One region of the Ciceribacter azotifigens genome, then DNA from elsewhere that is predicted to be linked to it. Evidence: predicted binding sites of a transcription regulator. Region 1 holds the regulator's gene; the other holds the start of a gene.
The links. Region 1 encodes LexA, which represses DNA repair genes until DNA is damaged. Its sites were predicted from a motif close to TGTTCNNNNTGTGTTCNG; they were not measured.
Positions count from the first base shown of each region.

Region 1 (3,904 bases):
CGTTTGACCGCGATGGTAGCGCGGTCGGCAGACGCGGCGATTGGCCGCGAGGCGGCGTTCGGGCATGTCTTCCTTTTCGTGCCCGTCGCGCTGGGTGCAGGAGCCGCTATCTGGTTTGCCCTGCCGCAGACCCTGCCGATCTCAGCGCCGGCGCTCCTGTTGTTGGTCTCCGCCCTCTTCGCGGTGCTCTCGCGCTTCGGCAGACCCGTGGCGTATCGGACGTGGTCGGCGCTGGCGCTCTGTGCCGCCGGGATGCTGCTCGCCGAATTTGAGACTCGCAGAATGCAGACGGTCATTCTCGACACGCCCGTCACGACGCAGGTGACGGGAAGGGTGCTCCGGCGGGAAGCGGGGGCGGCCGGCGAGTGGCGCTATCTCGTCCGCGTAGAGGCGACGGCAGAACCGCAGATCAGACGCGCACCGGAAGAGGTCGTGCTCACGACCCGCGCCCGACACGAGCCTTTCGCACTCGGCGAGGTGCTGCGTGGGAAAGCACGGCTCTCGCCTCCTTCCGGGCCGGCCTTGCCGGGTCTCGACGACTTTTCGTTCCCCGGCTACTTCGGCGGGATCGGCGCCGTCGGCTACTTTCTCGCGGCTCCGGTGCGCATTGACAGCCTCCCGGAGAGCGGAACCGGCGCATGGTGGGAGGCCGCCGAACAGACGCTCCTTGTTGTCCGTGACGGCATCACGCAGCGAATCAGGAGAACGGTTCCGGGCGATGCCGGCGGTTTTGCCGCCTCCATCGTCACCGGCGACCGGCGATCGATGTCGGAGGCGACGACGGAGGCGCTGCGGCTTTCGGGGCTGGCGCACATCACCGCGATCTCCGGCCTCAACATGGCGCTCGCCGCTGGCATTTTCTTTGTCGGCCTTCGCAAGCTGCTTAGCCTCTCGCCGGCGATCGCCCAGTCTCGGCCGGTAAAGAAGATCGCTGCCGCTGCCGCACTCGTCGCTGCCTTCCTTTACCTGATGATTTCCGGCTATCAGGTCTCCGCCGTCCGCGCCTTCCTGATGACGGCGATCATGCTGGTCGCCGTCCTGTTCGACCGTCCGGCGATCAGCCTGCGCAACCTCGCACTGGCGGCGATCGTCATTCTTGCGATCTCCCCGTCGCAGGTGCTCGGCGCGAGTTTTCAGATGTCGTTTGCTGCGACCGCCGGGCTGATTGCCGGCTACGACGGTTGGCGGCGGAGTGCAGGGCGGTCGTCGCGCTACGCGCCGGACTTTCCGGGCCGCAAGGCCCTTTCGTTCCTGTGGAACTTCGCCGCCGGCACGTTCGTGACCTCGCTGATCGGGGGACTGGCGACGGCAATCTTCGCGGTCGCCCATTTCCATAGAATGGCACCTTACGGCCTCGTCGCGAACCTCGCGGCGATGCCGATCATTTCGGTCGTGGTGATGCCGGCGGCGCTGGCGGCAATGCTGCTCATGCCATTCGGCCTCGACGCTCCGTTCCTCATTCTTGCGGGCGAGGGACTCGAGATTGTCATCGTGATCGCAACCACGGTGGCGAGCTGGAGCGAGGGGACGTCGTTCGGCCGGTTCGGGGCATGGTTCCTGCCGCTGGCGAGCGCGGGACTGCTGTTGCTCACTCTGCTGCACACGCAGCTGCGCTGGATCGGCGCGGCAGTTCTTGCGGCCGCGATCGGCCTTGCGGTCCTCCTGCCACCGGAAGAGACGGCCAACCTCATCGTCTCGGAGGACGGACGCCTGGCGGGTCTGCCCGGCGCCGACGGCAGGACGATCGCGACGAACCGCAGCAAACCGTCGGACTTCCTCTTCTCACAATGGCAGCACGCGCTTGCGCGCCCCGATCATCTCGGACCGCTCCGCAGCGAGGACGACGCCGTCGCCGGCACCCGGGCGGACGAAACGGACCGGCTGTCGGCCGAGCAGATAAGGACTGTCCGCGACACGATGCGCCGGCAGTTCGGCGCAGCGGCCCCCGGCCGATTTCTCTGTACGGGCAAAGTCTGGTGCATCGCCCGGCTGCCGGACGGGTGGCGGATCGCCACCGTCGAGGACCCGGCACTTCTCGGCGTCGCCTGCGATGTCGCCGATCTCGTGATTACGCCGCGCCGTTCACCTTTCGGCATCTGCCGCTCCGGAGCGAAGATGATCGATGCGGAAATGCTGCGGCGCACGGGCGCGACCGAATTCTATCTCGGAAATCATGAGGATCGGGACATTCGCCGGCGGACCGCATTCACCACCCTCGACAGGCCCTGGCAGCGGCATCGCCTTTACGACTGGCGGACCGACAGCTTCGCCGACCGAGAGCCCGCGGAGTTCGCCCCCGCGGAACAGGTCAGTGATAGCGGCGGATAAGTCCGACCAGCTTGCCCTGGATCTTCACACGATCAGGGCCGAAGATGCGCGTCTCATAAGCCGGGTTCGCAGCCTCGAGCGCGATCGAATCGCCCCGGCGGCGGAAGCGTTTCAGCGTTGCCTCCTCGTCGTCCACGAGTGCCACCACGATGTCGCCGGGCGTCGCGTTGCTGGCATTGCGGATGATGACCGTATCGCCGTCGAGAATACCGGCCTCGATCATCGAATCACCCTTGACCTCGAGCGCATAGTGTTCGCCCGATCCGAGCATCTCGGCCGGGATCGTGATTTCATGAGTGTTGTGCTGGATCGCCGAGATCGGTACCCCGGCCGCGATGCGGCCCATGACAGGAACCGCAACGGAATTCGATCGCTCCTCTGTGGACGGTTTGGCGGCCGGCGCCGCCTGTCCCTTGCCGAGGCTTCCCTCGATGACGCTCGGCGAGAAACCCCGCCGCGGCTGCAGGCTGGAGGAATAGGCCTCCGGCAGCTTGATGACCTCCAGGGCTCGCGCCCGGTTCGGCAGCCGGCGGATGAAGCCACGCTCCTCGAGCGCCGTGATGAGGCGGTGGATACCGGATTTCGAGGCGAGGTCGAGCGCGTCCTTCATCTCGTCGAAAGACGGCGGCACGCCCGATTCCTTCATCCGCTCGTGAATGAAGAGAAGCAGTTCCTGTTGCTTGCGCGTCAGCATGGTCCAGAGCCCCGTCGTGTGAAACAAATCCAGAACATACACTATCTGTTCCATATGTGTTCCGCAAGTGCTTAAATATTGGTAAGCAATTGGCCGTTCGGGGGAATTTCGCGTGCATTCGCGTCCGGCGGACAGCGACGGGATGGGGCCGCAGCCGCCTTGCAAAGCGCCCGCAAATCGCGCAAACCAGACGCGGTCGACAAGGAGGGTGCGGGATGTCCACTGCCAAGGAGACGCCGCGCGGCGTCGATCACATCGTTCTGCCGGTGCACGGGCTGAAGCCCGCACGCGAGCGGCTCGGAGCGCTGGGTTTCACAGTTGCCGCCGATGCGCTGCATCCCTTCGGCACCGAGAACGCCTGCGTCTTCTTCGCCGACAAGACCTACCTCGAGCCGCTTGCGGTGGCGAGCCGTGAAACCTGCGAGGAAGCCGCGCGCAAAGGCAATGTCTTCGTCGCCCGCGACCGCGCCTTCCGTTTCCGCGCGCCGGACGGCGAGGGTCTTTCGGGAATAGCGGTTGCCGCGACAAGTGCGACGGCGGACCACGAGGTCTATTTCGAGCACGGTCTGTCGGCTGGTGAAATCCTCCATTTCTCGCGGCCGCTCAGATTGCCGGACGGCACCGAGGCGACAGCCTCGTTCAGGCTTGCATTCGCCGCCGACCTGCGTGCGCCCGATTTTCTCCTCTTTTCCTGCGAGCGGGCCAATCCGCTGCCGGCGGATCGTGCCGCGCTCGAACGCCACGAGAACGGCGTGACGGGCATATCCGCCGTTGTGCTCACCGAAGAAAACCCCTCCGACTTCCAGGAGATGCTGGAGACCGTCTTCCATCAGCGCGAGATCGAGGCGCATTCCTTCGGCATCGTCGTCCCTTCGGCGAACG
Region 1 is NZ_JBLQTA010000008.1:119,112-123,015, reverse strand. Features, by position in the region: gene ACM6UT_RS13450 (ComEC/Rec2 family competence protein) at 1-2,328, shown strand, start outside; gene lexA (transcriptional repressor LexA) at 2,309-3,022, opposite strand; gene ACM6UT_RS13440 (VOC family protein) at 3,238-3,904, shown strand, end outside.

Region 2 (3,904 bases), on a different contig from region 1:
AGCATCGTGACCTTTGCCGAAGCGGGGGACCGGCTGACCTTTGCCGCCGCAAGCGAGGATAGTCTTTCGCTCTCCGGTCGCTTCGGCGCGACCCTTGCGGCCGATCCGAAAGGGACCGGCGACAATCTCGTCACGAAGGCGCGCGACCTCCTGCGAGAGGCTTTGAGCAGCCGCGGTCTGGATACGCCCCCCGTCGAAATAACGCTCGAAAAGAACCTGCCGATTGCCTCCGGGATCGGCGGCGGGTCGGCCGACGCCGCCGCGACTCTGCGCGGACTGCTGCGGCTCTGGAATGCGGACCTGCCCGCGAGCGACCTCGCGGCGGTCGCGCTGCGGCTCGGGGCGGACGTTCCGATGTGCCTCGAGTCTCGGCCGCTCCGAGCTAGCGGCATCGGCGAGGCGATCACACCCCTCCCCCATATGCCCTCCTTCGCCATGGTGCTCGCCAATCCGCTGAAGGCGGTCTCGACGCCGGAGGTCTTTCGCCGGCTCGACAGGAAGGACAATCCGCCGATTTCGTCGCCTCCGCAGGTCGCTGACCACGAAGCCTGGATCGCGTGGCTCTCCACGCTGCGCAACGATCTGGAGGTGCCCGCGCGTGCCCTGCTGCCGGAGATTGGCGACGTCTGCGACATGCTTGCCGGAAGCGGCGCCGCGTTCGTCCGGATGTCCGGCTCCGGCGCCACCTGCTTCGGCCTCTACGGCGATTATGCCGCGGCCAGAGCGGCCGTCAGCCACCTTTCGCGCCAGCAGCCGCGCTGGTATTTTGAAGCGACCCGAACAGTTGCAGGAGAGACTTCATGAACCGGCTCGACGAGACGCGACCCTTCATTCCCGTGGGAATCGCCGTGCTCACGGTTTCGGACACGCGTACGCTGGCCGATGACAAGTCGGGCGACACCCTTGTGGCACGGATCACCGAAGCCGGCCACAGGCTGGTCGACCGGGCGATCGTTCCCGATGACCGCGACCGCATCTACGACCAGGTGCATGCCTGGACGCTGTCGCAGGAGATCGATGTCGTCATCACCACCGGCGGAACCGGCTTCACCGGCCGCGACGTAACACCGGAGGCGCTGGAGCCGCTGTTCGAGAAGCGGATGGATGGCTTCTCCGAGGTCTTCCACCGGCTCTCCTACGACAAGATCGGCACCTCGACCATCCAGTCGCGCGCCACCGGCGGCGTCGCCAACGCGACCTATATCTTCGTGCTGCCCGGCTCGCCCGGCGCCTGCAAGGACGCCTGGGACGGCATCCTGAAATGGCAGCTCGACTACCGCCACATGCCGTGCAATTTCGTGGAAATCATGCCGCGGCTCGACGAACACCTGCGCCGCGGCTGAGCCGAACAGCCCTCGCCTGACCGCCTTGCCTGCTCACACTGCCGGGCGGCGGTTCTGCCGTGCGACCCAAGACGGGACGAGTTCGCTCGACAGTCGCTGCGCCTTCCGGCCGCGGGCGATATGGTCGAGGTCGCCGGCCGATGTCGCCGCCGCGAGCGCCTCGCCCTTGGTCATCAGCAGGCCCTGCTCAAGAGGCGGCCGACGGCCGATCCGCTGCAAGAACGGCCGCCGGTGGAGGCGCGAGGCCGAGAACTGCGCCGGCTTGCGCGACGAGGCGACGTATTCGCAGATCTCCTCGATCCAGCCGTTCTGCGGCCGCGCGCCCGGCTCGAACAGCAGAATCCAGTCGCCGCGGGCGGCATTCAGGATCTCCGCCATGTTCCACTGCCTATAAAACCGGCACCCCGTCGCCTCGGCCAACTGCGCCGTTCCGTCGCTCGAACCGTGGTCTAGCACCACCACATCGCTGACGAGACCGTCGATCGCGCCGGCGACGAGCACGGCGAGCGTCTGCGCAAGCTCCGGTTCCTGATCCCGGCATTCCATGATGACAGTCAACATGGCACGACATTATCGCCTTGCCCAAAACATTGCCACTGCGACATTTCGCATTTTTGTTCTTGTAATGTTCTCATTTCCGCGCTAGGAATCTATTCATCGAACGGGGCAATGGCCCCTCTGGAGCCTACAATGAACGAATTGTCTCTTGTGGCGCAGGCTGCGTTCCAGCCTGCCAATACGGCGGATATTGCCGATGCTCTGGTGAACTCGTCGGGCCTTCGGGTCGACATCCAGCGGCGGCGTGGGCGCGGCGCGAGCATGAACCCAGGAGGCCGGTTCGAGCCGACCGAGCGGGTCGCCTATGACGACGGCTGGACGACGCTCGAGGACATGCCCCCGTTCCGGACGGAGGTGCAGGTGGAGAAGCCGCGCACGGCGATCACCCGCAACGAATCCCCCGACATTCCCTTCGATCGCTCGGTGAACCCCTATCGCGGTTGCGAACACGGCTGCATCTACTGCTTCGCACGGCCGACGCACGCCTATATGGGCCTCTCGGCGGGCCTCGATTTCGAAAGCAAGCTCTTCGCCAAGCCCGATGCCCCGCGGCTCCTGGAGCGGGAACTCGCCAAGCCCGGCTACAAGCCGCGGACGATCGCGATCGGCACCAATACCGATCCTTACCAGCCGATCGAACGCGAGTGGCGGATCATGCGGCAGGTGCTCGAAGTCTTGCAGAAGGCGAACCATCCGGTCGCCATCGTCACCAAGTCGGCGTTGGTCACCCGCGACATCGACATCCTCGCGGCGATGGCCGAGAAGGGGCTGGCAAAGGTCGGGATCTCGGTGACGACGCTTGACCGCAAGCTGGCGCGGACCATGGAGCCGCGCGCTTCCACCCCGACGCGACGGCTCGAGGCGATCCGCCGGCTGTCGGAGGCCGGCATTCCGACGGCCGTGATGATGGCGCCGGTGATCCCGGCACTCAACGATCACGAGATCGAGCGGGTGCTCGATTCCGGCAAGGCCGCGGGCGCGTGCGAGGCGAGCTACGTCCTGCTCCGCCTGCCGCTGGAGGTAAGCCCGCTCTTCCGCGACTGGCTGCTGCAGAACTATCCCGATCGTTATCGGCACGTGATGTCGCTGGTGCGCTCGATGCGCGGCGGCAAGGACTATGACGCCGAGTTCGGCAAGCGGATGAAGGGCGCAGGTCCCTATGCCTGGCAGATCAGCCGGCGCTTCGAGATGGCGACGAAGCGGCTGGGGCTCGGGCGGCGCAGCATGCAGCTGCGCGACGACCTCTTCGTGCCGCCGAACGGAAGCGGCGTGCAGCTCTCGCTGCTCTGAGACGATGTCCGGCATGGCGGGAGACTTTCTCGCCGTGCCCTGCCCCGGACGACGCCGCCTCCGCGTCGCCTGGGGCCGGCCATTTGCTTTCCGGCGCGGGTTGCCCCTATCCCCACGCGCCGGATAAGTCCCCGGAGCCGCACCGGATGCGGGACATAGTGTCCCGTATCCGGGCCGGGGACTTGCAGGAAGTCGGGTCGGCGTGCGATCAGTGCCGCCATGAAGCGTCGCACGCCGCCCGATTCTCCAGGCCTTTTCGCCGAGCTGCCAGCCGGACCTGATTTCGAGCTGGAACGGCTCGCCGTCCGTGAGGGCTATTCCGGGATCGCCGGAACCGACGAGGCGGGCCGCGGACCTCTGGCCGGACCGGTGGTCGCCGCAGCGGTGATCCTCGACCCGGACAACATTCCGCCCGGCCTCAACGATTCGAAGAAGCTGACCGCGGCGCAGCGGGAGACGCTGTTCGAGACGATCCTCTCCTGCGCGACGGTCTCGATCGCCTCCTCCTGTGCGCGTCACATCGACAGCCGCGACATCCGCAAGGCAAGCCTCGATGCGATGCGGCGGGCGGTTGCCGGGCTCGCCTTGCCGGCCGGCTTCGTGCTCACCGACGGGCGCGACGTGCCGGACGGGCTTTCCTGCCGCGGCAAGGCCGTCGTCAAGGGCGACGCCCGCTCCTTCTCGATCGCCGCGGCCTCGATCGTCGCCAAGGT
Region 2 is NZ_JBLQTA010000011.1:92,808-96,711, reverse strand. Features, by position in the region: gene ACM6UT_RS16055 (4-(cytidine 5'-diphospho)-2-C-methyl-D-erythritol kinase) at 1-804, shown strand, start outside; gene moaB (molybdenum cofactor biosynthesis protein B) at 801-1,343, shown strand; gene ACM6UT_RS16045 (glycosyltransferase family protein) at 1,377-1,904, opposite strand; gene ACM6UT_RS16040 (PA0069 family radical SAM protein) at 2,034-3,191, shown strand; gene ACM6UT_RS16035 (ribonuclease HII) at 3,411-3,904, shown strand, end outside.
Region 2: ACM6UT_RS16040 (PA0069 family radical SAM protein) is a predicted target of LexA. The motif match lies at 1,959-1,976, and genes of this name have one in related genera.